One region of the Metabacillus sp. KH_069 genome, then DNA from elsewhere that is predicted to be linked to it. Evidence: a T-box and tRNA genes for the amino acid it is inferred to sense, from the RefSeq annotation. Region 1 holds a T-box; the other regions hold tRNA genes.

Region 1 (10,461 bases):
CTTTATGGCACATGTTTGCTGATCCATCTATTCCTATATAAGAACTGACATTCAAGTTCAGCAAATCCATTCCAAGAGATGCATCTCCGCAGCCTAAATCTAATATATGTGTCCCGCTTATTTCTCCAATTAATTCAAACAAGGACGGTTCTTCTATGCTCGTATTTGGACTTTCCGTTCTATGCCTTCTTTGCATATACCGATCAAAAAATTCTTGTTGATCATAAGCCGCAGAACCCTTGTATTCCATGTCTAGTTCCCGCCCTTCCTTTTCAGCAGTTCCAGTAAATCCTCAGGAACCAGACGAAGGTTTCCATCCTCAAACTCATTTAAAGACTTCCAAAAAAGCTTAAAAGCTGTCCCATTATCTTCAATGCCTTCAAACGATTCCAGTTCATAGAAAGACGGGTCCGTAAATTCTGCATGACAGACCTGGACGATTTCATGCCCCTTTTCTCCGTTATAAATAAAAATATTCTCAATGGTTCCTAGATAGGAAACATTAGAAATAGCTGCCTGGATTTCTTCTTCAACTTCCCTTGCAAGTGCAGCAGCGCTGCTTTCTCCAAATTCTATTCCCCCGCCGATTGGACGATAGTAATGATCCCCTTTGCTTTTGTCAAACCCTTCTGCCACTAAAATCCGGTTATCCTTTTGAAAAGGGCAAATAACTAAAGGGCGAATGATTCCCTTTCTCATTTTGTCTCCTCCAAACTTAATCTTTTTACGAACTGGACACGATCCTTATTTTCTCCGTCATACTTTGTCTTTACTTGAATACCATTGACTGTCTTGTCACCACTTAAAATTTCAAACCCCATCTTCAAGTGAAATCGGATGGATCCAGTGTTTACCGGAGAGGTGATGCAGCGGACAGTGTGGCAGCCATGCTTCATTACTATTTTAAAGAATTCATCATAAAGCTGTTGTCCCACCTTGTTTTTCCTATATTCCGGATGTACGCCGACAAAGTGAATATAAGCTTCACCTTTCTTTGATTGAGACAAAAAACCAATTAGGAAACCAATGATTTGGCCATTTTTCTCAATGATTAAACTAGTATCTTGAAAATGGTCAAAAAAGAGCTTTTATCACCTTGCTTTCCCCGCGAAAAAGGCGATTCTATTAAAAGAAACGCCACTTTATTATTCATTATGGAAGATCTAAGCCACTTTACTCCTTTATACCGCTATGCCAATGATACACCAAAATATCTTTTATTTGTGAATATTATCCAAAATCCATTTTCTCTTATCCACTAAATTTCATCTAATGATGCCATTCGCTTTTTTTCCATGATGAGAGCCTGTAGAATAGAGATGAAAGGACGTGAGAGCATGGCAGTCATTTTGCCTCATATTGAAGACGCCAACTTAACGAATTATATTCCTCCAACAGGAGAATACGAATTATTTGACGATGAAGGCGATTATGAAGAAAAAGTGAAAGAATGGGGCCTCAGAGTAAAAAAAGAGTACTGGTATAAAGACAGAACCCACCAGAGGCTTGTCACTATAAAAGGATACCAAACATTTGGAAACTCTAATTACACAATCATCATTGAATTCCAGGATGGCAATCTTTCTTGTATTCATCCTGCATATCTAAAAGAAATGCAGTCCTCAAATTTCGGAAAAGAGCTGAAGCCGGAGCCTGAAGCTGAAAAGTCGGAGCCAAAACCTGAAGTATCTACTAAACCAGCAGAGCCTGCATCAGAAATAAAAACTCCTGCTACACCTGCAAAAGAGAAAAAAGAAAAACCGGCCAAGCTTGCACTGCCAGATGACAAAGTTCATTTTACAGGGAAAGTGAAGCAATTTGCCCTGAGCTGGAATCACTTTAATGAAGAAAATGACGAAGTGGTTGTTCTCGTAGATGTACGGATTGATGGCGATGAGCCGCTTGAAATTGGACTTGCCTGGTGTTCACACAGCAAAACCTTGAAAAAGTTTGAACTGGCTCCAGGAGATGACCTTGATTTTAACGGTAAAATCGTAAAGAAAAGCCTTCCTAAAGGAAAAGATGTTGAAGACGAGGCATTACTTTTAGAGATTTCTGTGCCTTATAAAATCAACAATCCTTCTAAAATTGTGAAAAAGTAGAAGCACACCATTTTCCGGTGTGCTTTTTAGCTGTTTTTCAGTTTTTATTCGCAACTTCTGATTCTGCAAAAGATAACCCTTTTTCATCCAATGCTTCCCTCAGCTGCCCAATAGCTCTCGGACCCATGCCATGCAGCTGCAAGAGTTCAGCTTCGCTTTTCGCCGCAACCTGTTCCAGCCTCATATATCCGGCACCTTCAAGCGCCCGGCGTGCAGGCTTGGCTAATTTCAATGGAAGATCACTTTCTTTCATTTAATAACCTCCTTCATTAATTCCCCTGTTCATTTAAAGGGTTTACTGATTATTCTTCAGCCAGTCTTTTTTCCCTTCCTGCCCTTTTATACACAGCGCGTTTTATAAATTTATTTACTGCCCTCAGCTTAAATAATTATCACGATTTAGAAAATAATAACGTTTAGAATAAGCTGCGAGGGGTATTTATGCTACATCAGAGTTTTCGCATTACATACAGCGCACTTACTACTTATAAGAGGTGAAACCCAGCAATGAAAAAGAAAAAGAAGATGAACAGAGGAATCATAACAGCTATAAGTGCAATTGCCATTGCACAGGGCCTTAAAGTATTTACATACAAGAGGCTATCCGGAAAATGGGATATAAAACAAGTAGTGACCACAGGAGGAATGCCAAGCTCACATTCAGCAGGCGTTGCTGCCCTTTCCTCTTATGTAGCAGCGAAAAATGGAACATCTTCCATTGAAACAGCGATTGCCGTAATCTTCGGAATCATCGTAATGTATGATGCTCAGGGAATTAGACGCCATACCGGTGAAATTGCCAAACTGATCAACGATATTGACGGCGAAATGGCGGTTATTTCAGAGCACCTTCCAGGTCTCGGTCATATCAAACGAACAGAAGAATTAAAAGAAGTTCTTGGCCATCAGCCTTTAGAAGTAGTTGGCGGAGCCGTTTTAGGGGTTTTACTTGGACTGGCAAGTGCTAAGCTTGAAGATGCTTAATCGAGAAGAAACACACCAATGGACATCGTGATTGGTGTGTTTTTTATTGAATTATATAGTAAGATCCAAGATTATTCGTCAGCATATGCGATGTTGTGATCTCTCATCTTCTGAGTAAACAAATGGTAGTTGGCTGTGAAGTGATCATTTTTTACAACCATAATTTGCTTTCCATCTTTAAACCTAATTTCAATATTGGATGGCTTACTTCTTTCTTTTGATAAATGAAAGACAACGTGGTCAATTTCTTCCCAAGTGTACTTTTGAATTTCAAAAGACATTAGGTTATGAAAAGCAATTCCTTCATCACTAAGTTCTTTATGGTGAAGGACACCAAATGTTAAGGGTGCGGTACTAAAAAATAAGATGAAAACACTGATGACAATGGACTTTTTATCAATATTTCTGAAGGCTAAAGTTAATGCAGCAATCCCCCACAATAAAAATCCCGCACCGTATAACAAATACGTTTCATTAGAAAATTGAAAAAACCAAGTAAGGTTAGAAGCAAAAAGGACATCTGCTACTATAAAAGGAACTAATATTGAAGCATAAGGGATGAGGATAATAATCAAAAAACCAATCACTCCAAAAACGTGTTTCTTTTCATAATTTTTATAGTTCAAACACATTGCCTCCTTTTCAATAGTACTTATACGAATGAAGTCAGAATTTAGTTTCGAAATATTTGGAAAGTTACATTAAAAATTAAGGCTGTTTTCGCATAGATTGTTGTTTTTGATTATAAAAGTTGTCCGTTCCTTTCCGCTGCAGGAACTTGCTTTCCGCGGGGAGCGTGGAAGCCTCCTCGGCGAGCCTGCGGGGTCTTCCATTTCGCTCTATTTTCCCGCAGGAGTCAAGTTCCTTCCACTACAATGCACTAATGGTTTTAAACATCTAGTCTAAAAGCAACAATATTTACGAAAAGAGCCAAAATTAAAAAGACGTTAACATTGTTATGCGATCCCTATCGTATATCGGTTTCAATAAAAAAAAGAGAGCCAAATCCATAACGATCGCTCTCATCAGAATTCAACTCTTTAATTTTCTTCTACACTTTTTATCACACCGCAAGCCTGCCTGTCACCGGCATCGCCCGTTTTCATCGTTTCTTCATCAGGGCCTGCTTTTCCTTCTGATTGATAACGGTCTGGAATATTTGCAGCATTATCTGGATTTGCATGTACAATAATCGCTTTTTCCTGTTCTAGTAACTGCTCCATGGTTACCCGGTCAAATGCGGCTGAAAATTCAGCTTTGCCATCTTCATTTACAAATAAGGAAGGCATATCTCCGGCATGTTCAGAGTGGCTGCTTTCATCAGGATTAAAGTGACCTTCGGCTGTTGTAAATGGACCTCCTTCTGCATCAGGTTCACATACACCCTTTTCATGAATGTGAAAACCGTGATAACCAGGTTCAAGCCCTTCCATTTTCGCTTCTATCATCATGTGATTTTCATGCTCTGTAAACGTAACCTTTCCGACATTTTTATTTTCCGTATCTTTTATCTCAGCCATTGCGCCTGATTTCAATTCTTCATTTGCCGTTTCAGCCGCTTCTTCCATATTTGTTTTTTCCGTATCGTCTGAAGTACCCTCTGAACATCCGATGGTCATCCCTACCGCAAAAAGCGGCAGCATCCATTTCAACAATGTTTTTGACATACTCTCACTCCTCCTTACTGTCTTTGTTCCACTTATTAGGAATGGTAAACTAGATAAGGCGAAGATGAGAGAATAGTCTGAATATCGATTGATTTTATAGTTCTTCTTCCGTTTATCTGATATAGAACTCTTTACCCGAGCTCCCGCTTAGCTATTTTTTCTGAAAGCATGCTCTTAAACTGTTCAATTGCCATAGCTTCTGAACTCTTCCCGCCATGCACTCTAACATTCACTTCGTTTTTTTCTATTTCTTGATCTCCAATGACAAGCATGTAGGGAACCCTGCTTTTTTGTGCCATGCGGATTTTATAATTCAGTTTCTCGCTGCTTCTGTCTAAATTCACTCGTATCCCGCATTTCTCAAGTTGATTTCTCAGCTTTTCGGCATAATGAAGATGAACTTCTGCCACCGGGACAATCACTGCTTGAATGGGCGCTAGCCATATAGGAAAGTTTCCGGCAAAATGCTCGATCAAAATTCCGAGAAACCTGTCAAGCGACCCCGATATGGCCCTGTGAATGACAACGGGTCTTTGCTTCTCATTCTTTTCATCCATATAGCTTAGATCGAATTTCTCAGGCATTTGAAAATCGAGCTGAACTGTTGCACACTGATGGCTTCTTTTCATGGCATCCTTAATGTGAAAATCTATTTTCGGACCGTAAAACGCTCCGTCACCTTCATTGACTTGATATTCAACATGAAGATCTTCAAGCACTTGTTTCAGTGATTTTTCCGCCTTTTCCCAAAGGAGGTTTGAACCCATTGAGTTTAGTGGTCTTGTAGATAGTTCAACAGAATAATCAAAGCCGAAAGTACGATAAACTTTGTCAATCTGAAGAAGCACGCTTTTCATCTCATCTTCAATCTGATCTGGTCTGACAAACAAGTGCGCATCGTCCTGACAGAAAGTGCGGACTCTTAAAAGCCCATTTAGAGCACCGCTGTATTCATGCCGGTGAACCTGGCCAAATTCTGCGAGTCTGATTGGAAGGTCCCTGTACGAATATAGCTGATTTTTATAAATCATCATGTGTCCCGGACAATTCATAGGCTTTAATGCAAACTTCGCTTCATCCACATCAGAAAAATACATATTTTCATGATAGTGATCCCAGTGTCCTGACTGTCTCCACAGCTTTTCATTCATCATCAATGGAGTCTGCACTTCACGATAGCCCCCTTCCACTTGAATCTCACGGAGAAAATTCTGCAGCTCATTTCTCATCAGCTGTCCGTTTGGCAAAAAGAAAGGCATGCCGGGCGCTTCCTCTAAAAACATGAACAGCTCCATTTCTTTTCCAATCTTGCGGTGATCCCGCTTTTTTAGTTCTTCCATCTTTTTTATATGAAGAGCTAATTCTTTTTTACTGGCAAAGGCAATCCCTGAAACCCTCTGCATGACTTGATTATTCTTATCTCCCTTCCAGTAGGAGCCGGAAACAGCAGATAACTTAAAGGCTTTAATGAATTCTGCAAAAGGCAGCTGCGGCCCGCTGTATAAATCGATAAAATCTCCATGCTTATAAAAGGAAATCGGGTTGTTTTCCCTTTGTTCATCCAGAAGCTCAAGTTTCAGTTCTTCTCCTTTTTCAGATAAAAGTGCAGCGGCTTTTTCATATGACAATTCCAGACGTTCGATTTCCAGCTTTTCACCAAGTATGTTCTGCATTTCCTGTTCAATCATGGGGAGTTCCTCGGCACGAATGCTGTGAGACAGTTGAAATTCATAGTAAAACCCGCTGTTTTGATAGGAGCAATTTCCCAAAATCGCTCCTTTGTACAATCTCTTAACAGCATGTGCAAGAACTTGTGCGCAAGTATGATTCAAGAAATCCTGTCGTTCATCAGAATCAATTGTAATAAGCTGTACTTCTTCGATCTCATCCACTATGTCATTCAAACTTACGAGCTTCCCATTCACCTTGCCTCCTATCACTTTTTTCCTTTCTTGATTGCGGCTGGCCAAATCCTTCAATAAAAATTTGTTCTTCATCTTAAAACACTCCTCATTTCGATAGAATATAAAAAAACGCACTCATCCCTAAAATAGGGACGAGCGCGTTCACCCGTGGTTCCACCCAGCTTTCCATTCTCATTTTTTAAAAAAAGAATGGCTCCAGTGCTTTAACGCAGCGTCTGCGGCACGGCATTTCCTCCGTGCAGTTCCAAGGCGGTAAGTTCATTCTCCTGTATTAGGAAGTTCTCAGCTTTCCTTCCCTCTCTGTAAACCGGCAAAATGACTCGTATCCTTATCTGTACTTTTTTTATGAAATTAAAAAAACGCGCTCATCCCTAAAATAGGGACGAGCGCGTTTGCCCGTGGTTCCACCCAGCTTTCCATCCTTTTTTAAAAAAAGAAATGGCTCCAGCGCTTTAACGCAGCGTCTGCGGCACGGCATTTCCTCCGTGCAGTATCAAGGCGGTAAGTTCATTTTCTGCGTTAGGAAGCTCCCAGCAATCCTTCCCTCTCTGTAAACCGTTTAAAATGACTCATGTCCTTTTCATCACTTTTCAAATAATTATTTCTGAGTTTACAATACATTCCAGTTTATTTCAACTATTCCTTTCAATTTATTCAGAAAAATCTTTTTTGTTCCATTCATAAGCATCACCTGGGAGATAAATGGAAAAAAGATAGTGTTCTTTAAATTAGGAAAGTATTTTACCATCTCTGGCTACTAAAAGACGCATTCCGGCAAGTATTTCACCCGAATTGGAAAGTAATTCAAATTTCGCTTGATAAATTCATAGCGATTCGTATTTTTATCGTACAAAAAAACACCAATCCTATGATTGATGCCCTAATATGCAAAATAAGTTTCGTTATTTTTGTAGATTAAGTATCTCTGCAAGCCCCTTGTCTGCTCATAGGCACTTTCTGCATGTTGTTTAGCAGATGCTCTGTTACCTTGTTTTTGAGAAATTTCAGCAAGCACACTTTCTTTCATCCAGCCTTTTGGGAGCTGTTCTGCAAGTCTTTTCGCTGCATCATATTGTCTGGAGTGTGCTGCGATTAAGGCTTCATAATAAGTTCGGTAAACAGGAGGTTTAATAGAAACGACATGTTTTTTTGCTTCAGCTACATCGTTTTGATAGAGTGCATAGGTTGTATTCATCAGTGCCTGCCGGTGAGAGTTTTTGTATTTGGCATTAAATTTAGCCAGTGCTGCTTCCGCTTCATCGTCCAAGTTATTGGCAATGGCATAATAGAACTGATACATCGGGTTTTTCTGATGCTTCAGGATGAATGTTTCAGATTTATGAACATCCTTTGAAAAAAGAATCGGACTGATTTGGATATACATATACCAGCTCATGGAAAGGATCAGCAGCAATGCAATCAAATAGAACGGAGCTTGAATAAATCCGAGCAGAAAGCATAACAGAAAAACAAATGAGTAAAAAAGAACGTGCTGTTTCAAAAAATGGTGCCCCCTCTTTATGTACGCTATCCTTATGATACTCACAAAAGAGGCATGAATCAATGTGAAAATTCAGAGCCTATTCCAAAAACCTTGCCAGTTCCCGGTTGAATTTCTCCAGTTCATCATAAAACAGGCCGTGTCCGCTGTATTTAAAGGGAACTATCTCTGAATCTTTTATTCCCTCATTCATTAGCTTCGCAAAAATAAACGGACATACCTGGTCTTTCATTCCGTGGAAAATAGCAGTTGGCACAGAAATCTTTCCTAAATCAGAGCGGAGATCTTCATCCCGGAGAGATACAGCAGTCAAAGCTGTACCATGGCCCGAACCTTCCAGTCCAAGATCCTGGAACCAATTTTTAAAGCTATCAGTAATATATTTTGAGAAGAAAATCTGACCAAAGCCCGATAGCATTTCCGGACGGTCCGTATAGGTTTGGTCTATCAATTTATTTACCTCTGATTTGGACATGCCGTACGGATAATCAGGGCGCTTTGTGAACGAAGGCGCTGCAGCTTGCAAAAAGGGCAAGTTTCGTTACTTGGTGTCCTGCATGACGGGCCATATAGCGGATCGCAATTGCTCCGCCCATTGAAAATCCGGCAAGTGTAATTTCTTTAAGCTGAAGGGAATCGATCACACTCCGAACATCATCTGCGAGTCTATCATAGGAATAGCCGGTCCACGGTCTGTCTGATTTACCGAAGCCGCGAATGTCCATGGCGATGCACCTGAATCCAAGGCGGGGCAGCTGGTTGAACTGATACTCAAACATCTTATGATTAACTGGCCAGCCATGAATGAAAAAGATGACACGGCCATCTTTTGGGCCAATGTCCTCAACAAATAAATTGAAATCTTCATCTGCTTTTAAATAATACCCCACGTTTCACTCCCCCTAAAAACCTATTCTTACCTATTTGAAAGACTGCTTCCTAAGAGAAAAAGCCTTTTTGTTTATTTTTATTCAGGGCAATATGGCTTGGATAATTTTGCTCTGTCATGGAAATCCATTCAGACACTTCCTTAAGCATGCCCTGCACTTCATCACGGGATAAACCTTCATCAGCTGCCCTGTACCAAATATCTTCCATAATCGAGCTTAAATTTCTGGGATAAGAAACATGATCATGGCGGAGAACATAGCTTAAGATTGGTTCAGCGTCCCGCCCTCCCTGCTCGCTTTGGGACATGTGCTTAATGAGCCATCCTTCTTCGTTTCGAAGCAAAGTATACCTGTCAAGATGCCCCCATTTCCGAGTAAAAACATCCAGATAAAAAGTCTCGCCAAGGGTTTGATCCACAGGCTCATCATTTGCATGCGTATCGTCCAGATAGTTCAAGAGCTCTTCTACCGGTCGAATATGGTGATAGAATTCCGGATGCTCAGGCTTCATTCCCCGTAGCCGGACCGTTTCACGCTGGAGCTTCGGTTTCGGATCGAGAGTCATATGCAATTTATGTGCTGCCATCCCCATTTCCGCATACACTTTTTCAATTTTCTCGTATGATTGTTTTTGGCGTTCTTCTCTTGTTAAATTAAGAAAATGCACAATGACATCCAGTTTCTCTTCAATTTGCTTTCTTATTTTTTTCTGCTCGGGACTCAGTTCAACTTTCATCACAATACCTCCAATCAAATCGAAACCCTTACCAGACATCCCTGCTGAATTTCAAATCTATTTTTTCACTTTGATGCAAATAGGGTTCATACTTGGAATCTCCGATTTTTACTGATAGGAAAACGATTTTATTTTCCAGGCTGTACAATTTTATATCTGCCGGCTGAAGCGTATAGTTAAAAGAAGCGCCATTTTCATCTGACAGCCCTATTTTCAGCACATCCAGCTGTATATCATGATCCTCAGGATTCTTTAAGCGCAGCCTGATTTGGAGGCAAAGACTTTCTTTAGGATCAATCCTGATTCCCTCTAAATGGCAGGTGATCAGCTTCCTGTCTCTTTTTTCGTCATCAGCAAGCTGATTGACATTTCGAACGGCCTGCTCGCATATTTTTACCAAAAATGTTCCCGGAGGTTTCTCAAGCTTAAAAACCTCTCTCGCATTCTCAAGAAATTCATAAAGACGGTCCAGGTCATTCAGTTTAAACGAAATCTGATTCGGATTTATGGCTCCCTTCATTTCCTTATAATCAAAAGAGGGCGTTAAGATAGCGGTGTATTTCTTATTCAAAATCCAGCAGGCGCCCATTTCGTTCAGGCATGCGGGACTTCTATAATAATGTTCTGACAGCACATAAATGACCCATGAATTGCCG
Region 2 (10,461 bases), 1.9 Mb from region 1:
CGCTTCTTTTGATCTCAACGATTTCTTTGCCGCTCGTTGTGAGCACCTGCTTCAAATACTGTTCAATGACATCCGAGATATTCCGCACTCCGCCTCCCCCTAACTTGACTTTGACTATATTTGACTTTAACACTAATATAAAACGAACTTCACTTTTTTTCAACTTATAACCACTCATTTATCTATTTCCATTATTAACGGCACTGAAACGTTTTTAAACAGGAATAACCATTTTATTTACGCGATGCTAAAAGGTTTTTAGAATAAGAAGTTAAAAATTAGGAGGTTTAGTTATATATACGTTTTAAAAACATGATTCATGAAAGAGAATATCTTTTTAGCTATAAAAGCTGAAGTTGCCAAGGACAGGCAGAGAATGGCTATTTTCGATGTTATTCAGGTTGGGGATGTGAATAGGATTTGTCTTCCTCACATTGGTTTGATGCTCGTATAGTCGAAGGTGATTCTTGTGTGCAGCTCCCTAAAATAAGCGCTCCATACAAAAAAGAACAGCATCTCTGCTGTTCTCCTTTATGCGTGCCTGGCAACGTCCTACTCTCACAGGGGGAAACCCCCAACTACCATCGGCGCTAAAGAGCTTAACTTCCGTGTTCGGCATGGGAACGGGTGTGACCTCTTTGCCATCATCACCAGACAATATGCAATTGATTAGAAAGAATGTTATTCTTTCAAAACTAAATAACGTATGATAACAAGATTCACTTAAATGTTACACTTTATTAGACTGTGGTTAAGTCCTCGAACGATTAGTATCTGTCAGCTCCACACGTCACCGCGCTTCCACCTCAGACCTATCAACCTGATCATCTTTCAGGGTTCTTACTCACTTACGTGATGGGAAATCTCATCTTGAGGGGGGCTTCATGCTTAGATGCTTTCAGCACTTATCCCTTCCGCACATAGCTACCCAGCGATGCCTTTGGCAAGACAACTGGTACACCAGCGGTGCGTCCATCCCGGTCCTCTCGTACTAAGGACAGCTCCTCTCAAATTTCCTGCGCCCACGACGGATAGGGACCGAACTGTCTCACGACGTTCTGAACCCAGCTCGCGTACCGCTTTAATGGGCGAACAGCCCAACCCTTGGGACCGACTACAGCCCCAGGATGCGATGAGCCGACATCGAGGTGCCAAACCTCCCCGTCGATGTGGACTCTTGGGGGAGATAAGCCTGTTATCCCCGGGGTAGCTTTTATCCGTTGAGCGATGGCCCTTCCATGCGGAACCACCGGATCACTAAGCCCGACTTTCGTCCCTGCTCGACTTGTAGGTCTCGCAGTCAAGCTCCCTTGTGCCTTTACACTCTGCGAATGATTTCCAACCATTCTGAGGGAACCTTTGGGCGCCTCCGTTACATTTTAGGAGGCGACCGCCCCAGTCAAACTGCCCACCTGACACTGTCTCCCAGCCCGATCAGGGCTGTGGGTTAGAATTTCAATACAGCAAGGGTAGTATCCCACCAATGCCTCCACCGAAGCTGGCGCTCCGGTTTCCAAGGCTCCTACCTATCCTGTACAAGCTGTACCAAAATTCAATATCAGGCTACAGTAAAGCTCCACGGGGTCTTTCCGTCCTGTCGCGGGTAACCTGCATCTTCACAGGTACTATAATTTCACCGAGTCTCTCGTTGAGACAGTGCCCAGATCGTTACGCCTTTCGTGCGGGTCGGAACTTACCCGACAAGGAATTTCGCTACCTTAGGACCGTTATAGTTACGGCCGCCGTTTACTGGGGCTTCGGTTCAAAGCTTCGCTTGCGCTAACCTCTCCCCTTAACCTTCCAGCACCGGGCAGGCGTCAGCCCCTATACTTCGCCTTGCGGCTTCGCAGAGACCTGTGTTTTTGCTAAACAGTCGCCTGGGCCTATTCACTGCGGCTTTTCAGGGCTATGAACCCTAAAAAGCACCCCTTCTCCCGAAGTTACGGGGTCATTTTGCCGAGTTCCTTAACGAGAGTTCTCTCGCTCACCTTAGGATTCTCTCCTCGCCTACCTGTGTCGGTTTGCGGTACGGGCACCTCTCACCTCGCTAGAGGCTTTTCTTGGCAGTGTGGAATCAGGAACTTCGGTACTAAATTTCCCTCGCCATCACAGCTCAGCCTTCACGAGAAGCGGATTTGCCTACTTCTCAGCCTAACTGCTTGGACGCGCATATCCAACAGCGCGCTTGCCCTATCCTCCTGCGTCCCCCCATTGCTCAAATGGTGAGGAGGTGGTACAGGAATATCAACCTGTTGTCCATCGCCTACGCCTTTCGGCCTCGGCTTAGGTCCCGACTAACCCTGAGCGGACGAGCCTTCCTCAGGAAACCTTAGGCATTCGGTGGAGGGGATTCTCACCCCTCTTTCGCTACTCATACCGGCATTCTCACTTCTAAGCGCTCCACCAGTCCTTACGGTCTAGCTTCAACGCCCTTAGAACGCTCTCCTACCACTGTTCGTAAGAACAGTCCACAGCTTCGGTGATACGTTTAGCCCCGGTACATTTTCGGCGCAGAGTCACTCGACCAGTGAGCTATTACGCACTCTTTAAATGGTGGCTGCTTCTAAGCCAACATCCTGGTTGTCTAAGCAACTCCACATCCTTTTCCACTTAACGTATACTTTGGGACCTTAGCTGGTGGTCTGGGCTGTTTCCCTCTTGACTACGGATCTTATCACTCGCAGTCTGACTCCCAAGGAGCAAGTCTTTGGCATTCGGAGTTTGACTGAATTCGGTAACCCGATGAGGGCCCCTAGTCCAATCAGTGCTCTACCTCCAAGACTCTCATACTTGAGGCTAGCCCTAAAGCTATTTCGGAGAGAACCAGCTATCTCCAGGTTCGATTGGAATTTCTCCGCTACCCACACCTCATCCCCGCACTTTTCAACGTGCGTGGGTTCGGGCCTCCATTCAGTGTTACCTGAACTTCACCCTGGACATGGGTAGATCACCTGGTTTCGGGTCTACGACCACGTACTAAAACGCCCTATTCAGACTCGCTTTCGCTGCGGCTCCGTCTCATCAACTTAACCTTGCACGGGATCGTAACTCGCCGGTTCATTCTACAAAAGGCACGCCATCACCCATTAACGGGCTCTGACTACTTGTAAGCACACGGTTTCAGGATCTTTTCACTCCCCTTCCGGGGTGCTTTTCACCTTTCCCTCACGGTACTGGTTCACTATCGGTCACTAGGGAGTATTTAGCCTTGGGAGATGGTCCTCCCTGCTTCCGACGGGATTTCTCGTGTCCCGCCGTACTCAGGATCCACTCTGGAGGGAACGAAGTTTCGACTACAGGGTTTTTACCTTCTCTGACGGACCTTTCCAGGTCGCTTCATCTACCCCGTTCCTTTGTAACTCCGTATAGAGTGTCCTACAACCCCAAGAGGCAAGCCTCTTGGTTTGGGCTAATTCCGTTTCGCTCGCCGCTACTTGGGAAATCGCGTTTGCTTTCTCTTCCTCCGGGTACTTAGATGTTTCAGTTCCCCGGGTCTGCCTTCAATATCCTATGTATTCAGATAAAGATACTGTTCCATTACGAACAGTGGGTTTCCCCATTCGGAAATCTCTGGATCAAAGCTTACTTACAGCTCCCCAAAGCATATCGGTGTTAGTCCCGTCCTTCATCGGCTCCTAGTGCCAAGGCATCCACCGTGCGCCCTTCATAACTTAACCTAAATGGTCAGCCGCATCATTAGATGCGTTTCGCATTTCGTTGTTTGTTTAGACATAAATGTCTAGAAAATCACTAATTATGGTAAGCGTAAATCTCAGTGAATTACTTGTTATCAATTACGTTATCTAGTTTTCAAAGAACAACCGACAAATCAGAAGATTTGTCTTCTATCATATAGAGAGAATGATCTCTCAAAACTAAACAAAAACCAAAAGCGTCCTCATATATTCCTTAGAAAGGAGGTGATCCAGCCGCACCTTCCGATACGGCTACCTTGTTACGACTTCACCCCAATCATCTACCCCACCTTAGGCGGCTGGCTCCTTGCGGTTACCCCACCGACTTCGGGTGTTGCAAACTCTCGTGGTGTGACGGGCGGTGTGTACAAGGCCCGGGAACGTATTCACCGCGGCATGCTGATCCGCGATTACTAGCGATTCCAGCTTCATGCAGGCGAGTTGCAGCCTGCAATCCGAACTGAGAATGGTTTTATGGGATTGGCTAAACCTCGCGGTCTCGCAGCCCTTTGTACCATCCATTGTAGCACGTGTGTAGCCCAGGTCATAAGGGGCATGATGATTTGACGTCATCCCCACCTTCCTCCGGTTTGTCACCGGCAGTCACCTTAGAGTGCCCAACTGAATGCTGGCAACTAAGATCAAGGGTTGCGCTCGTTGCGGGACTTAACCCAACATCTCACGACACGAGCTGACGACAACCATGCACCACCTGTCACTTTGTCCCCCGAAGGGGAACCTTCTATCTCTAGAAGTGGCAAAGGATGTCAAGACCTGGTAAGGTTCTTCGCGTTGCTTCGAATTAAACCACATGCTCCACCGCTTGTGCGGGCCCCCGTCAATTCCTTTGAGTTTCAGTCTTGCGACCGTACTCCCCAGGCGGAGTGCTTAATGCGTTAGCTGCAGCACTAAAGGGCGGAAACCCTCTAACACTTAGCACTCATCGTTTACGGCGTGGACTACCAGGGTATCTAATCCTGTTCGCTCCCCACGCTTTCGCGCCTCAGCGTCAGTTACAGACCAGAGAGTCGCCTTCGCCACTGGTGTTCCTCCACATCTCTACGCATTTCACCGCTACACGTGGAATTCCACTCTCCTCTTCTGCACTCAAGTTTCCCAGTTTCCAATGACCCTCCCCGGTTGAGCCGGGGGCTTTCACATCAGACTTAAGAAACCGCCTGCGCGCGCTTTACGCCCAATAATTCCGGACAACGCTTGCCACCTACGTATTACCGCGGCTGCTGGCACGTAGTTAGCCGTGGCTTTCTGGTTAGGTACCGTCAAGGTGCGAGCAGTTACTCTCGCACTTGTTCTTCCCTAACAACAGAGTTTTACGATCCGAAAACCTTCATCACTCACGCGGCGTTGCTCCGTCAGACTTTCGTCCATTGCGGAAGATTCCCTACTGCTGCCTCCCGTAGGAGTCTGGGCCGTGTCTCAGTCCCAGTGTGGCCGATCACCCTCTCAGGTCGGCTACGCATCGTTGCCTTGGTGAGCCATTACCTCACCAACTAGCTAATGCGCCGCGGGCCCATCTGTAAGTGACAGCCGAAACCGTCTTTCCAACTTGAACCATGCGGTTCAAGATACTATCCGGTATTAGCTCCGGTTTCCCGGAGTTATCCCAGTCTTACAGGCAGGTTGCCCACGTGTTACTCACCCGTCCGCCGCTAACCTGCTGGAGCAAGCTCCAGCAAGTCCGCTCGACTTGCATGTATTAGGCACGCCGCCAGCGTTCGTCCTGAGCCAGGATCAAACTCTCCGAAGAAAATTTGTGACTCATTTTGTTGCTGACTTAAAAATTTAAAACGTTTGGTACGCTTTTGGTTTTGTTTAGTTTTCAAAGATCATTTGCTTCAAGAGCAACTTTTAAATCATATCATTGTTGAAATACTAAGTCAACAACTTTTTTAAAAGTAATTGGTGGAGCCTAGCGGGATCGAACCGCTGACCTCCTGCGTGCAAGGCAGGCGCTCTCCCAGCTGAGCTAAGGCCCCAATTAAAAACGGAAATGGTCGGGAAGACAGGATTCGAACCTGCGACCCCTTGGTCCCAAACCAAGTGCTCTACCAAGCTGAGCTACTTCCCGTATATGGCGCGCCCGATAGGAGTCGAACCCATAACCTTTTGATCCGTAGTCAAACGCTCTATCCAATTGAGCTACGGGCGCATATATAATATGAAATAAGTGGTGCCGAGGACCGGAATCGAACCGGTACGGTAGTCACCTACCGCAGGATTTTAAGTCCTGTGCGTCTGCCAGTTCCGCCACCCCGGCGCAAGTAAGAGCGGAAGACGGGATTCGAACCCGCGACCCCCACCTTGGCAAGGTGGTGTTCTACCACTGAACTACTTCCGCAAAATATGATGCGGGTGAAGGGACTCGAACCCCCACGTCAAAGACACTAGATCCTAAGTCTAGCGCGTCTGCCAATTCCGCCACACCCGCATATTAAGGAAAATGGTGTGCCATGAAGGACTCGAACCTTCGACCCTCTGATTAAAAGTCAGATGCTCTACCGACTGAGCTAATGGCACTTAGTTAAGAAAACACTCTTTAGTTTTGCAAGACACCCAAATCTCAGAAAGATTATTCAAGTAGTGGCTCGATTTGTGTGCTGAAGCATAAGCTTCGAAGATTACTCGATCGTGCTCTACCGACTGAGCTAATGGCACTTAGTTATTCAATGAAGCATACTTCGGTAAAACTGGTGCCGGCAAGAGGACTTGAACCCCCAACCTACTGATTACAAGTCAGTTGCTCTACCAATTGAGCTACACCGGCATTTTAATAGTATGAAGTACAACTTTGTTTATTCACTTGATAAAGTCGTCCTGATCTCAGGAAACCTAGTCAAGCAGCAGTAAGAAATAAATGGTGGAGGATGACGGGCTCGAACCGCCGACCCTCTGCTTGTAAGGCAGATGCTCTCCCAGCTGAGCTAATCCTCCACTACAGCACTTTCGTGCTTAAGTATAATGTATACTGCCTGGCAACGTCCTACTCTCACAGGGGGAAACCCCCAACTACCATCGGCGCTAAAGAGCTTAACTTCCGTGTTCGGCATGGGAACGGGTGTGACCTCTTTGCCATCATCACCAGACAATATGCAATTGATTAGAAAGAATGTTATTCTTTCAAAACTAAATAACGTATGATAACAAGATTCACTTAAATGTTACACTTTATTAGACTGTGGTTAAGTCCTCGAACGATTAGTATCTGTCAGCTCCACACGTCACCGCGCTTCCACCTCAGACCTATCAACCTGATCATCTTTCAGGGTTCTTACTCACTTACGTGATGGGAAATCTCATCTTGAGGGGGGCTTCATGCTTAGATGCTTTCAGCACTTATCCCTTCCGCACATAGCTACCCAGCGATGCCTTTGGCAAGACAACTGGTACACCAGCGGTGCGTCCATCCCGGTCCTCTCGTACTAAGGACAGCTCCTCTCAAATTTCCTGCGCCCACGACGGATAGGGACCGAACTGTCTCACGACGTTCTGAACCCAGCTCGCGTACCGCTTTAATGGGCGAACAGCCCAACCCTTGGGACCGACTACAGCCCCAGGATGCGATGAGCCGACATCGAGGTGCCAAACCTCCCCGTCGATGTGGACTCTTGGGGGAGATAAGCCTGTTATCCCCGGGGTAGCTTTTATCCGTTGAGCGATGGCCCTTCCATGCGGAACCACCGGATCACTAAGCCCGACTTTCGTCCCTGCTCGACTTGTAGGTCTCGCAGTCAAGCTCCCTTGTGCCTTTACACTCTGCGAATGATTTCCAACCATTCTGAGGGAACCTTTGGGCGCCTCCGTTACATTTTAGGAGGCGACCGCCCCAGTCAAACTGCCCACCTGACACTGTCTCCCAGCCCGATCAGGGCTGTGGGTTAGAATTTCAATACAGCAAGGGTAGTATCCCACCAATGCCTCCACCGAAGCTGGCGCTCCGGTTTCCAAGGCTCCTACCTATCCTGTACAAGCTGTACCAAAATTCAATATCAGGCTACAGTAAAGCTCCACGGGGTCTTTCCGTCCTGTCGCGGGTAACCTGCATCTTCACAGGTACTATAATTTCACCGAGTCTCTCGTTGAGACAGTGCCCAGATCGTTACGCCTTTCGTGCGGGTCGGAACTTACCCGACAAGGAATTTCGCTACCTTAGGACCGTTATAGTTACGGCCGCCGTTTACTGGGGCTTCGGTTCAAAGCTTCGCTTGCGCTAACCTCTCCCCTTAACCTTCCAGCACCGGGCAGGCGTCAGCCCCTATACTTCGCCTTGCGGCTTCGCAGAGACCTGTGTTTTTGCTAAACAGTCGCCTGGGCCTATTCACTGCGGCTTTTCAGGGCTATGAACCCTAAAAAGCACCCCTTCTCCCGAAGTTACGGGGTCATTTTGCCGAGTTCCTTAACGAGAGTTCTCTCGCTCACCTTAGGATTCTCTCCTCGCCTACCTGTGTCGGTTTGCGGTACGGGCACCTCTCACCTCGCTAGAGGCTTTTCTTGGCAGTGTGGAATCAGGAACTTCGGTACTAAATTTCCCTCGCCATCACAGCTCAGCCTTCACGAGAAGCGGATTTGCCTACTTCTCAGCCTAACTGCTTGGACGCGCATATCCAACAGCGCGCTTGCCCTATCCTCCTGCGTCCCCCCATTGCTCAAATGGTGAGGAGGTGGTACAGGAATATCAACCTGTTGTCCATCGCCTACGCCTTTCGGCCTCGGCTTAGGTCCCGACTAACCCTGAGCGGACGAGCCTTCCTCAGGAAACCTTAGGCATTCGGTGGAGGGGATTCTCACCCCTCTTTCGCTACTCATACCGGCATTCTCACTTCTAAGCGCTCCACCAGTCCTTACGGTCTAGCTTCAACGCCCTTAGAACGCTCTCCTACCACTGTTCGTAAGAACAGTCCACAGCTTCGGTGATACGTTTAGCCCCGGTACATTTTCGGCGCAGAGTCACTCGACCAGTGAGCTATTACGCACTCTTTAAATGGTGGCTGCTTCTAAGCCAACATCCTGGTTGTCTAAGCAACTCCACATCCTTTTCCACTTAACGTATACTTTGGGACCTTAGCTGGTGGTCTGGGCTGTTTCCCTCTTGACTACGGATCTCATCACTCGCAGTCTGACTCCCAAGGAGCAAGTCTTTGGCATTCGGAGTTTGACTGAATTCGGTAACCCGATGAGGGCCCCTAGTCCAATCAGTGCTCTACCTCCAAGACTCTCATACTTGAGGCTAGCCCTAAAGCTATTTCGGAGAGAACCAGCTATCTCCAGGTTCGATTGGAATTTCTCCGCTACCCACACCTCATCCCCGCACTTTTCAACGTGCGTGGGTTCGGGCCTCCATTCAGTGTTACCTGAACTTCACCCTGGACATGGGTAGATCACCTGGTTTCGGGTCTACGACCACGTACTAAAACGCCCTATTCAGACTCGCTTTCGCTGCGGCTCCGTCTCATCAACTTAACCTTGCACGGGATCGTAACTCGCCGGTTCATTCTACAAAAGGCACGCCATCACCCATTAACGGGCTCTGACTACTTGTAAGCACACGGTTTCAGGATCTTTTCACTCCCCTTCCGGGGTGCTTTTCACCTTTCCCTCACGGTACTGGTTCACTATCGGTCACTAGGGAGTATTTAGCCTTGGGAGATGGTCCTCCCTGCTTCCGACGGGATTTCTCGTGTCCCGCCGTACTCAGGATCCACTCTGGAGGGAACGAAGTTTCGACTACAGGGTTTTTACCTTCTCTGACGGACCTTTCCAGGTCGCTTCATCTACCCCGTTCCTTTGTAACTCCGTATAGAGTGTCCTACAACCCCAAGAGGCAAGCCTCTTGGTTTGGGCTAATTCCGTTTCGCTCGCCGCTACTTGGGAAATCGCGTTTGCTTTCTCTTCCTCCGGGTACTTAGATGTTTCAGTTCCCCGGGTCTGCCTTCAATATCCTATGTATTCAGATAAAGATACTGTTCCATTACGAACAGTGGGTTTCCCCATTCGGAAATCTCTGGATCAAAGCTTACTTACAGCTCCCCAAAGCATATCGGTGTTAGTCCCGTCCTTCATCGGCTCCTAGTGCCAAGGCATCCACCGTGCGCCCTTCATAACTTAACCTAAATGGTCAGCCGCATCATTAGATGCGTTTCGCATTTCGTTGTTTGTTTAGACATAAATGTCTAGAAAATCACTAATTATGGTAAGCGTAAATCTCAGTGAATTACTTGTTATCAATTACGTTATCTAGTTTTCAAAGAACAACCGACAAATCAGAAGATTTGTCTTCTATCATATAGAGAGAATGATCTCTCAAAACTAAACAAAAACCAAAAGCGTCCTCATATATTCCTTAGAAAGGAGGTGATCCAGCCGCACCTTCCGATACGGCTACCTTGTTACGACTTCACCCCAATCATCTACCCCACCTTAGGCGGCTGGCTCCTTGCGGTTACCCCACCGACTTCGGGTGTTGCAAACTCTCGTGGTGTGACGGGCGGTGTGTACAAGGCCCGGGAACGTATTCACCGCGGCATGCTGATCCGCGATTACTAGCGATTCCAGCTTCATGCAGGCGAGTTGCAGCCTGCAATCCGAACTGAGAATGGTTTTATGGGATTGGCTAAACCTCGCGGTCTCGCAGCCCTTTGTACCATCCATTGTAGCACGTGTGTAGCCCAGGTCATAAGGGGCATGATGATTTGACGTCATCCCCACCTTCCTCCGGTTTGTCACCGGCAGTCACCTTAGAGTGCCCAAC
Region 3 (10,461 bases), 900 kb from region 1:
TTATGGTCTGAGGACAAAAATCCAGAATGGCAGCTGTAAAATGGAATCAAATACGCTGTTTGAGGACAAATATCCAGAATGGCGGCTGCGAAATGGAATCAACAACGCTGTTTGAGGACAAATATCCAGAAAGGCGGCTGCAAAATGGAATCAATCATTTCCCTCTGTTTCCCGCAGGAATCAAGTTCCTTTCGCTACAATCCACTTAAAGTTTTTAACATTTAGTCTAATAGCAACTATATTTACGAACAGAGCCAATTAAAAAGAGTGCTGCACTATGTGCAGCACTCTTTCAAGTATGACCCGTACGGGATTCGAACCCGTGTTACCGCCGTGAAAGGGCGGTGTCTTAACCGCTTGACCAACGGGCCAAAAACAAGGCTTTCTGGCGGAGAAGGAGGGATTTGAACCCTCGCGCCGCTTACGCGACCTACACCCTTAGCAGGGGCGCCTCTTCAGCCACTTGAGTACTTCCCCAGATATGGCTCCGCAGGTAGGACTCGAACCTACGACCGATCGGTTAACAGCCGATAGCTCTACCACTGAGCTACTGCGGAATAATATTGAAACCTTATTTCTCCAAAACAGAAATGGTGGGCCTAAATGGACTCGAACCATCGACCTCACGCTTATCAGGCGTGCGCTCTAACCAGCTGAGCTATAGGCCCATTATGGAGCGGGTGATGGGAATCGAACCCACGACATTAGCTTGGAAGGCTAGAGTTTTACCATTAAACTACACCCGCAATATGAATATAAAAATGGGGCGACTGATGGGAATCGAACCCACGAATGCCAGAGCCACAATCTGGTGCGTTAACCACTTCGCCACAACCGCCACTATTATATTTGTTTAGCATTTACAACATTAAAGTAAATGGTGGCTTGGGACGGAATCGAACCGCCGACACAAGGATTTTCAGTCCTTTGCTCTACCGACTGAGCTACCAAGCCATTTTATAATTTGTAGTACAATAATGTTACATTCTTGAAACCTTCGCCCAAATTTCAGAAAGCTTAGCCAAGAAGCGGCTCAATTTGTGCGCTGATGCTTATGCTTCGAAGCTTATTCGATCGTGCTCTACCGACTGAGCTACCAAGCCATTTGTATGGATAAAAATTTTTACTAACCTTTACATAAAGTAAAAATGGCGGTCCCGACCGGGATCGAACCGGCGATCTCCTGCGTGACAGGCAGGCATGTTAACCGCTACACCACGGGACCATTTGGTTGCGGGGACAGGATTTGAACCTGCGACCTTCGGGTTATGAGCCCGACGAGCTACCAGACTGCTCCACCCCGCGACAATATTAATTAAGTTCATTTAATCCGATTATTATGCTGCGAATCAATCGGCTTGCTGAAGTAAGTTATTCCACTTATCAAAATAAAAATGGAGGAGGTAGAGGGATTCGAACCCCCGCGGGATTTGACTCCCCTGTCGGTTTTCAAGACCGATCCCTTCAGCCGGACTTGGGTATACCTCCGAATGACTAAATAGAATGGTGGACCTTGTAGGACTCGAACCTACGACCGGACGGTTATGAGCCGTCTGCTCTAACCAACTGAGCTAAAGGTCCTTTTTTGGTAGCGGCGGAGGGAGTCGAACCCACGACCTCACGGGTATGAACCGTACGCTCTAGCCAGCTGAGCTACACCGCCCCAGGAACAAAGTCAATTAATTCTATTTAATTGGTGGAGCCTAGCGGGATCGAACCGCTGACCTCCTGCGTGCAAGGCAGGCGCTCTCCCAGCTGAGCTAAGGCCCCTAATTAAAAGTTGGAAATGGTCGGGAAGACAGGATTCGAACCTGCGACCCCTTGGTCCCAAACCAAGTGCTCTACCAAGCTGAGCTACTTCCCGTATATGGCGCGCCCGATAGGAGTCGAACCCATAACCTTTTGATCCGTAGTCAAACGCTCTATCCAATTGAGCTACGGGCGCATGTATAAAATAAGTGGTGCCGAGGACCGGAATCGAACCGGTACGGTAGTCACCTACCGCAGGATTTTAAGTCCTGTGCGTCTGCCAGTTCCGCCACCCCGGCGAAAGCAAGAGCGGAAGACGGGATTCGAACCCGCGACCCCCACCTTGGCAAGGTGGTGTTCTACCACTGAACTACTTCCGCAAAATATGATGCGGGTGAAGGGACTCGAACCCCCACGTCAAAGACACTAGATCCTAAGTCTAGCGCGTCTGCCAATTCCGCCACACCCGCATATTAAGGAAAAATGGTGTGCCATGAAGGACTCGAACCTTCGACCCTCTGATTAAAAGTCAGATGCTCTACCGACTGAGCTAATGGCACTTAATTAAGAAAACACTCTTTAGTTTTGCAAGACACCCAAATCTCAGAAAGATTATTCAAGAAGTGGCTCGATTTGTGTGCTGAAGCATAAGTATCGAAGATTACTCGATCATGCTCTGCCGACTGAGCTAATGGCACATATTCAAACATTTTGATTCGGATTAAGACCGAATGGTGCCGGCAAGAGGACTTGAACCCCCAACCTACTGATTACAAGTCAGTTGCTCTACCAATTGAGCTACACCGGCATATAAAGTAAGAAATACAATATGGTTTTAAGCTTGTTAAAGTCGTCCTGATCTCAGGAAGCCTAGATAAGCAGCGTGTTAATAACAAGAATAAATGGTGGAGGATGACGGGCTCGAACCGCCGACCCTCTGCTTGTAAGGCAGATGCTCTCCCAGCTGAGCTAATCCTCCGCTTGAATATTTTTGTCATTAGCCTGGCAACGTCCTACTCTCACAGGGGGAAACCCCCAACTACCATCGGCGCTAAAGAGCTTAACTTCCGTGTTCGGCATGGGAACGGGTGTGACCTCTTTGCCATCATCACCAGACATAGTGACAAAAATTATTATACTATGAAATCCGAAGATTTCAAGCTTTTTTTTCGAAAGAAGTTATTCTTTCAAAACTAGATAACGTTTGATAACAAGTTTCACTTAAATGTTACACTTTATTAGACTGTGGTTAAGTCCTCGAACGATTAGTATCTGTCAGCTCCACACGTCACCGCGCTTCCACCTCAGACCTATCAACCTGATCATCTTTCAGGGTTCTTACTCACTTACGTGATGGGAAATCTCATCTTGAGGGGGGCTTCATGCTTAGATGCTTTCAGCACTTATCCCTTCCGCACATAGCTACCCAGCGATGCCTTTGGCAAGACAACTGGTACACCAGCGGTGCGTCCATCCCGGTCCTCTCGTACTAAGGACAGCTCCTCTCAAATTTCCTGCGCCCACGACGGATAGGGACCGAACTGTCTCACGACGTTCTGAACCCAGCTCGCGTACCGCTTTAATGGGCGAACAGCCCAACCCTTGGGACCGACTACAGCCCCAGGATGCGATGAGCCGACATCGAGGTGCCAAACCTCCCCGTCGATGTGGACTCTTGGGGGAGATAAGCCTGTTATCCCCGGGGTAGCTTTTATCCGTTGAGCGATGGCCCTTCCATGCGGAACCACCGGATCACTAAGCCCGACTTTCGTCCCTGCTCGACTTGTAGGTCTCGCAGTCAAGCTCCCTTGTGCCTTTACACTCTGCGAATGATTTCCAACCATTCTGAGGGAACCTTTGGGCGCCTCCGTTACATTTTAGGAGGCGACCGCCCCAGTCAAACTGCCCACCTGACACTGTCTCCCAGCCCGATCAGGGCTGTGGGTTAGAATTTCAATACAGCAAGGGTAGTATCCCACCAATGCCTCCACCGAAGCTGGCGCTCCGGCTTCCAAGGCTCCTACCTATCCTGTACAAGCTGTACCAAAATTCAATATCAGGCTACAGTAAAGCTCCACGGGGTCTTTCCGTCCTGTCGCGGGTAACCTGCATCTTCACAGGTACTATAATTTCACCGAGTCTCTCGTTGAGACAGTGCCCAGATCGTTACGCCTTTCGTGCGGGTCGGAACTTACCCGACAAGGAATTTCGCTACCTTAGGACCGTTATAGTTACGGCCGCCGTTTACTGGGGCTTCGGTTCAAAGCTTCGCTTGCGCTAACCTCTCCCCTTAACCTTCCAGCACCGGGCAGGCGTCAGCCCCTATACTTCGCCTTGCGGCTTCGCAGAGACCTGTGTTTTTGCTAAACAGTCGCCTGGGCCTATTCACTGCGGCTTTTCAGGGCTATGAACCCTAAAAAGCACCCCTTCTCCCGAAGTTACGGGGTCATTTTGCCGAGTTCCTTAACGAGAGTTCTCTCGCTCACCTTAGGATTCTCTCCTCGCCTACCTGTGTCGGTTTGCGGTACGGGCACCTCTCACCTCGCTAGAGGCTTTTCTTGGCAGTGTGGAATCAGGAACTTCGGTACTAAATTTCCCTCGCCATCACAGCTCAGCCTTATATGAGAAGCGGATTTGCCTACTTCTCAGCCTAACTGCTTGGACGCGCATATCCAACAGCGCGCTTGCCCTATCCTCCTGCGTCCCCCCATTGCTCAAATGGTGAGGAGGTGGTACAGGAATATCAACCTGTTGTCCATCGCCTACGCCTTTCGGCCTCGGCTTAGGTCCCGACTAACCCTGAGCGGACGAGCCTTCCTCAGGAAACCTTAGGCATTCGGTGGAGGGGATTCTCACCCCTCTTTCGCTACTCATACCGGCATTCTCACTTCTAAGCGCTCCACCAGTCCTTACGGTCTAGCTTCAACGCCCTTAGAACGCTCTCCTACCACTGTTCGTAAGAACAGTCCACAGCTTCGGTGATACGTTTAGCCCCGGTACATTTTCGGCGCAGAGTCACTCGACCAGTGAGCTATTACGCACTCTTTAAATGGTGGCTGCTTCTAAGCCAACATCCTGGTTGTCTAAGCAACTCCACATCCTTTTCCACTTAACGTATACTTTGGGACCTTAGCTGGTGGTCTGGGCTGTTTCCCTCTTGACTACGGATCTCATCACTCGCAGTCTGACTCCCAAGGAGCAAGTCTTTGGCATTCGGAGTTTGACTGAATTCGGTAACCCGATGAGGGCCCCTAGTCCAATCAGTGCTCTACCTCCAAGACTCTCATACTTGAGGCTAGCCCTAAAGCTATTTCGGAGAGAACCAGCTATCTCCAGGTTCGATTGGAATTTCTCCGCTACCCACACCTCATCCCCGCACTTTTCAACGTGCGTGGGTTCGGGCCTCCATTCAGTGTTACCTGAACTTCACCCTGGACATGGGTAGATCACCTGGTTTCGGGTCTACGACCACGTACTAAAACGCCCTATTCAGACTCGCTTTCGCTGCGGCTCCGTCTCATCAACTTAACCTTGCACGGGATCGTAACTCGCCGGTTCATTCTACAAAAGGCACGCCATCACCCATTAACGGGCTCTGACTACTTGTAAGCACACGGTTTCAGGATCTTTTCACTCCCCTTCCGGGGTGCTTTTCACCTTTCCCTCACGGTACTGGTTCACTATCGGTCACTAGGGAGTATTTAGCCTTGGGAGATGGTCCTCCCTGCTTCCGACGGGATTTCTCGTGTCCCGCCGTACTCAGGATCCACTCTGGAGGGAACGAAGTTTCGACTACAGGGTTTTTACCTTCTCTGACGGACCTTTCCAGGTCGCTTCATCTACCCCGTTCCTTTGTAACTCCGTATAGAGTGTCCTACAACCCCAAGAGGCAAGCCTCTTGGTTTGGGCTAATTCCGTTTCGCTCGCCGCTACTTGGGAAATCGCGTTTGCTTTCTCTTCCTCCGGGTACTTAGATGTTTCAGTTCCCCGGGTCTGCCTTCAATATCCTATGTATTCAGATAAAGATACTGTTCCATTACGAACAGTGGGTTTCCCCATTCGGAAATCTCTGGATCAAAGCTTACTTACAGCTCCCCAAAGCATATCGGTGTTAGTCCCGTCCTTCATCGGCTCCTAGTGCCAAGGCATCCACCGTGCGCCCTTCATAACTTAACCTAAATGGTCAGCCGCATCTAAGATGCGTTTCGCATTTCGTTGTTTGTTCAGACATAAATGTCTAGAAAATCACTAATTATGGTAAGCGTAAATCTCAGTGAATTACTTGTTATCAATTACGTTATCTAGTTTTCAAAGAACAACCGACAAATCAGAAGATTTGTCTTCTATTATAGAGAGAATGATCTCTCAAAACTAAACAAAAACCAAAAGCGTCCTCATATATTCCTTAGAAAGGAGGTGATCCAGCCGCACCTTCCGATACGGCTACCTTGTTACGACTTCACCCCAATCATCTACCCCACCTTAGGCGGCTGGCTCCTTGCGGTTACCCCACCGACTTCGGGTGTTGCAAACTCTCGTGGTGTGACGGGCGGTGTGTACAAGGCCCGGGAACGTATTCACCGCGGCATGCTGATCCGCGATTACTAGCGATTCCAGCTTCATGCAGGCGAGTTGCAGCCTGCAATCCGAACTGAGAATGGTTTTATGGGATTGGCTAAACCTCGCGGTCTCGCAGCCCTTTGTACCATCCATTGTAGCACGTGTGTAGCCCAGGTCATAAGGGGCATGATGATTTGACGTCATCCCCACCTTCCTCCGGTTTGTCACCGGCAGTCACCTTAGAGTGCCCAACTGAATGCTGGCAACTAAGATCAAGGGTTGCGCTCGTTGCGGGACTTAACCCAACATCTCACGACACGAGCTGACGACAACCATGCACCACCTGTCACTTTGTCCCCCGAAGGGGAACCTTCTATCTCTAGAAGTGGCAAAGGATGTCAAGACCTGGTAAGGTTCTTCGCGTTGCTTCGAATTAAACCACATGCTCCACCGCTTGTGCGGGCCCCCGTCAATTCCTTTGAGTTTCAGTCTTGCGACCGTACTCCCCAGGCGGAGTGCTTAATGCGTTAGCTGCAGCACTAAAGGGCGGAAACCCTCTAACACTTAGCACTCATCGTTTACGGCGTGGACTACCAGGGTATCTAATCCTGTTCGCTCCCCACGCTTTCGCGCCTCAGCGTCAGTTACAGACCAGAGAGTCGCCTTCGCCACTGGTGTTCCTCCACATCTCTACGCATTTCACCGCTACACGTGGAATTCCACTCTCCTCTTCTGCACTCAAGTTTCCCAGTTTCCAATGACCCTCCCCGGTTGAGCCGGGGGCTTTCACATCAGACTTAAGAAACCGCCTGCGCGCGCTTTACGCCCAATAATTCCGGACAACGCTTGCCACCTACGTATTACCGCGGCTGCTGGCACGTAGTTAGCCGTGGCTTTCTGGTTAGGTACCGTCAAGGTGCGAGCAGTTACTCTCGCACTTGTTCTTCCCTAACAACAGAGTTTTACGATCCGAAAACCTTCATCACTCACGCGGCGTTGCTCCGTCAGACTTTCGTCCATTGCGGAAGATTCCCTACTGCTGCCTCCCGTAGGAGTCTGGGCCGTGTCTCAGTCCCAGTGTGGCCGATCACCCTCTCAGGTCGGCTACGCATCGTTGCCTTGGTGAGCCATTACCTCACCAACTAGCTAATGCGCCGCGGGCCCATCTGTAAGTGACAGCCGAAACCGTCTTTCCAACTTGAACCATGCGGTTCAAGATACTATCCGGTATTAGCTCCGGTTTCCCGGAGTTATCCCAGTCTTACAGGCAGGTTGCCCACGTGTTACTCACCCGTCCGCCGCTGACCTGCTGGAGCAAGCTCCAGCAAGTCCGCTCGACTTGCATGTATTAGGCACGCCGCCAGCGTTCGTCCTGAGCCAGGATCAAACTCTCCGAAGAAAATTTGTGACTCAATTTGTTGCTGACTTCAAAAATTTAAAACGTTTGGTACGCTTTTGGTTTTGTTTAGTTTTCAAAGATCATTTGCTTCAAGCGAAGCTTTATTAATATAACATTTTGCCGTTTTAAAGTCAAGCATTAATTTCACTTTTCTTTTTTCAGGCTGTGTTGCTTTTTCGCGTTTTTCGCGGCAACGAATAATAATATACCACGCTGAAATTCCCTTTGCAATAGCTTTTTTATCATTTTATAAAAAAAGATTTTAAAGATCGAAAACGCACTGAATTTGCATGAAATTCAGTGCGTCATTTTCTAGCTGAATCAGGTCTTTTTCAAATAAAGAACATCAAGCAACCTCCGTTTAAGTGAAGCAAACTTCATACTTGTAAAGAGATCATCTGTCCTTGGCCGGGTAAACTCCACACTAACTTCTTCTATTATTCGTCCCGGTCTGGGCGAAAGAATAAAGATTCTGTCTGACAGAAAGATGGCTTCATCCATATCATGAGTAATGAATATCACTGTCTGTCCCATTTCCTCGCATATTTGGATAAACCACTTCTGCAGCTCAAGTCTTGTCATCGCATCAAGCTTGCCAAACGGTTCATCTAATAGAAGGAGTTCTTTATTATTTAAATAGGCTCTTAGGAAATTGGCGCGCTGACGCATTCCGCCCGAAAGCATAAAAGGATAATGATCTTCATATCCTGCCAGCCCGAATTTTTGGAAAAGACCGCGCGCTTGAATGCGCGCTTCTTCTTTCCCGCTGCCTTGTATCTCTAAAGGAAGAACGACATTATCCAAAACCGTCCTCCATGGAAACAGTACATCACTTTGGGGCATATATCCGACAAGCCCGGTTTTATTCGTTATCTCTTCTCCATTGTAATGGACAGTGCCATTAGTCGGTTTATTGATGCCGGCTATAATATCAAGCAATGTACTTTTCCCGCAGCCGCTTGGTCCAATGATGCTTACAAATTCGCCTTTTTTCACAGTCAAGTCTGTCGGCAGCAGGACATGCTGGTCTTCAGAATAAGATTTGCTGATTTGAGAAAGAGTCAGCATGTTATTCCTTTCCTTCAGGCAGGAACTCATTTGTAAAAGCTTCGCTTGGGTCGATGTTCTCTTCAATCAGCTTTCGTTCATACATCCAATCCGCATATCTTTTCCAGACTTTTTCTTCTTGTATGCCCCATTGCTTTGCATCTCCCTGATACTGGTCACTTAACCACACTTGACTGTCCTTAACCAGCTGTGCATTAATCTCAGGTACGTTTTTAATCAGGATATCCGCTGCCTTTTCCGGATCCTCAATAGCAAATTGATAGCCTTTTGATGTAGCTTTCATGAAGGATTGGACCATTTCTTTGTCTTTTGCCATTTTGGATTCGCTTGTTGCAATAAGTGGAGTGTAATAGTTTAAAGCTGGATCAAGGTCTTTTAGATAGATGTAATTCAATTCAATTCCCTGGCGATCAGCTTCAACTCCGTCCCACCCCTGGAAAATCCATTGAAAATCGGTATCGCGTCCGATTGATTTGAAAAAGTCAGTTGCTCCAAGCGTGACATAATCCACTTTTTCAAAGTCTGCATTCGATTTATCCATGACAGCTTTGATAACAGCTTCTTCTGTCGGAGAACCCCATCCCCCATATCGTTTCCCTTCAAAATCCTTTGGAGAAGTGATGTTTTCTTCTTTTAATGAAGCAAATGCAGAAGTATTCTCCTGAATGATTGCTCCTATTGAAACAATCGGAACGCCAGTTGATCTTGCATGTGTAATATTCTCCTGATGGCTGACGGCAAAATCAACTTCACCCGAAGCAACAATCTGATCAGCACTGACTCCTTCGCCCGGTTCTACGATTTCTACATCAAGACCCTCTTCTCTATAGAAGCCCTTTTCTTTCGCTGTATAAATGCCTGTATGATTTGTGTTTGGAAACCAATCCAGCATAATCTTTACTTTTTTCAATTCCTCATTAGATGCTTTTTCGGCTGATCCGCATCCAGATAAGATGAACACTAAACTAGATAAAATAAATAAGAATTTCTTCATTTCTTTCTCCCCCGTGCTAATTAGAATGCTTTTGCTGCTTGTATTTCCAGGGCATCATGATTCTTGCCAGGATTTCAATGAGTGCAAAAATTATTAAGCTTAAACCTACTATTAAGATGATCGCTGCAAATACTTTTTCTGTTAGAAACGATTGTGATGATCGAGTTAATAGAATGCCGAGTCCTTTGCTTGCACCCAGCCACTCTCCGATAACGGCTCCCATCACACTGTATGTTCCTGCTATTTTTAATCCTGAAAAAAAGAAAGGCGCTGCAGCAGGAAGTTTCAGTTTTATAAACATCTGCCTCCCGCTTGCTCCAAGCGTTTGCATGAGCTTCACCATGTCCCTGTCAACTAAACGGAATCCATCAGACAGGTTGATGGCAATCGGAAAGAAACAGACGAGCGCCACCACGATGACTTTAGGAAAAATACCGAACCCAAACCAGATGATAAGCAGTGGAGCAAGCGCGATTATGGGAATGGTCTGCGAAAGAACAAGCAGCGGTTCAACAGATTTTCGAACCCACTCTGACATGTCTATCAAAATAGCAATCAATACTCCCGCGGCTATTGCGATCAATAATCCAAGCACTGCTTCCGCCAGGGTCTGCAGGATATGGACGCCTATCGTCCCTCTCATTTCTGCAAGCGTGATGAAAATATCAGTCGGGCGCGGCAGAATCCATTT

The links. A T-box is a leader RNA that pairs with one kind of tRNA and senses whether it is charged. The one in region 1 lies ahead of thrS (threonine--tRNA ligase), so its partner is inferred to be a tRNA-Thr.
Region 2: it has a tRNA-Thr gene. The T-box ahead of thrS (threonine--tRNA ligase) is inferred to sense a tRNA for this amino acid. The anticodon was not compared.
Region 3: it has a tRNA-Thr gene. The T-box ahead of thrS (threonine--tRNA ligase) is inferred to sense a tRNA for this amino acid. The anticodon was not compared.

The regions. Positions count from the first base shown of each region.
Region 1 is NZ_CM174460.1:2,642,406-2,652,866, forward strand. Features, by position in the region: gene AC3ISE_RS13070 (class I SAM-dependent DNA methyltransferase) at 1-250, opposite strand, end outside; gene AC3ISE_RS13075 (NUDIX hydrolase) at 253-699, opposite strand; partial or broken gene AC3ISE_RS13080 (GNAT family N-acetyltransferase) at 696-1,088, opposite strand; gene AC3ISE_RS13085 (hypothetical protein) at 1,338-2,102, shown strand; gene AC3ISE_RS13090 (helix-hairpin-helix domain-containing protein) at 2,140-2,355, opposite strand; gene AC3ISE_RS13095 (divergent PAP2 family protein) at 2,610-3,086, shown strand; gene AC3ISE_RS13100 (hypothetical protein) at 3,158-3,712, opposite strand; gene AC3ISE_RS13105 (superoxide dismutase family protein) at 4,127-4,753, opposite strand; gene thrS (threonine--tRNA ligase) at 4,885-6,750, opposite strand; T-box leader at 6,803-7,022, opposite strand; T-box leader at 7,054-7,271, opposite strand; gene AC3ISE_RS13115 (hypothetical protein) at 7,559-8,179, opposite strand; partial or broken gene AC3ISE_RS13120 (alpha/beta fold hydrolase) at 8,259-9,069, opposite strand; gene AC3ISE_RS13125 (hypothetical protein) at 9,119-9,805, opposite strand; gene AC3ISE_RS13130 (toll/interleukin-1 receptor domain-containing protein) at 9,834-10,461, opposite strand, start outside.
Region 2 is NZ_CM174460.1:102,618-113,078, reverse strand. Features, by position in the region: gene AC3ISE_RS00595 (CtsR family transcriptional regulator) at 1-88, opposite strand, end outside; rRNA gene rrf (5S ribosomal RNA) at 540-655, opposite strand; rRNA gene AC3ISE_RS00585 (23S ribosomal RNA) at 748-3,677, opposite strand; rRNA gene AC3ISE_RS00580 (16S ribosomal RNA) at 3,914-5,463, opposite strand; tRNA gene AC3ISE_RS00575 (tRNA-Ala) at 5,617-5,692, opposite strand; tRNA gene AC3ISE_RS00570 (tRNA-Pro) at 5,708-5,784, opposite strand; tRNA gene AC3ISE_RS00565 (tRNA-Arg) at 5,789-5,865, opposite strand; tRNA gene AC3ISE_RS00560 (tRNA-Leu) at 5,885-5,973, opposite strand; tRNA gene AC3ISE_RS00555 (tRNA-Gly) at 5,983-6,054, opposite strand; tRNA gene AC3ISE_RS00550 (tRNA-Leu) at 6,064-6,144, opposite strand; tRNA gene AC3ISE_RS00545 (tRNA-Lys) at 6,158-6,233, opposite strand; tRNA gene AC3ISE_RS00540 (tRNA-Thr) at 6,405-6,480, opposite strand; tRNA gene AC3ISE_RS00535 (tRNA-Val) at 6,572-6,647, opposite strand; rRNA gene rrf (5S ribosomal RNA) at 6,684-6,799, opposite strand; rRNA gene AC3ISE_RS00525 (23S ribosomal RNA) at 6,892-9,821, opposite strand; rRNA gene AC3ISE_RS00520 (16S ribosomal RNA) at 10,058-10,461, opposite strand, start outside.
Region 3 is NZ_CM174460.1:3,543,218-3,553,678, forward strand. Features, by position in the region: tRNA gene AC3ISE_RS17825 (tRNA-Glu) at 300-371, opposite strand; tRNA gene AC3ISE_RS17830 (tRNA-Ser) at 387-477, opposite strand; tRNA gene AC3ISE_RS17835 (tRNA-Asn) at 483-557, opposite strand; tRNA gene AC3ISE_RS17840 (tRNA-Ile) at 592-668, opposite strand; tRNA gene AC3ISE_RS17845 (tRNA-Gly) at 673-746, opposite strand; tRNA gene AC3ISE_RS17850 (tRNA-His) at 763-838, opposite strand; tRNA gene AC3ISE_RS17855 (tRNA-Phe) at 879-954, opposite strand; tRNA gene AC3ISE_RS17860 (tRNA-Asp) at 1,150-1,225, opposite strand; tRNA gene AC3ISE_RS17865 (tRNA-Met) at 1,229-1,305, opposite strand; tRNA gene AC3ISE_RS17870 (tRNA-Ser) at 1,396-1,488, opposite strand; tRNA gene AC3ISE_RS17875 (tRNA-Ile) at 1,505-1,581, opposite strand; tRNA gene AC3ISE_RS17880 (tRNA-Met) at 1,587-1,663, opposite strand; tRNA gene AC3ISE_RS17885 (tRNA-Ala) at 1,695-1,770, opposite strand; tRNA gene AC3ISE_RS17890 (tRNA-Pro) at 1,788-1,864, opposite strand; tRNA gene AC3ISE_RS17895 (tRNA-Arg) at 1,869-1,945, opposite strand; tRNA gene AC3ISE_RS17900 (tRNA-Leu) at 1,960-2,048, opposite strand; tRNA gene AC3ISE_RS17905 (tRNA-Gly) at 2,058-2,129, opposite strand; tRNA gene AC3ISE_RS17910 (tRNA-Leu) at 2,139-2,219, opposite strand; tRNA gene AC3ISE_RS17915 (tRNA-Lys) at 2,234-2,309, opposite strand; tRNA gene AC3ISE_RS17920 (tRNA-Thr) at 2,482-2,557, opposite strand; tRNA gene AC3ISE_RS17925 (tRNA-Val) at 2,653-2,728, opposite strand; rRNA gene rrf (5S ribosomal RNA) at 2,750-2,865, opposite strand; rRNA gene AC3ISE_RS17935 (23S ribosomal RNA) at 2,995-5,925, opposite strand; rRNA gene AC3ISE_RS17940 (16S ribosomal RNA) at 6,159-7,708, opposite strand; gene AC3ISE_RS17945 (ABC transporter ATP-binding protein) at 8,030-8,776, opposite strand; gene AC3ISE_RS17950 (ABC transporter substrate-binding protein) at 8,778-9,770, opposite strand; gene AC3ISE_RS17955 (ABC transporter permease) at 9,787-10,461, opposite strand, start outside.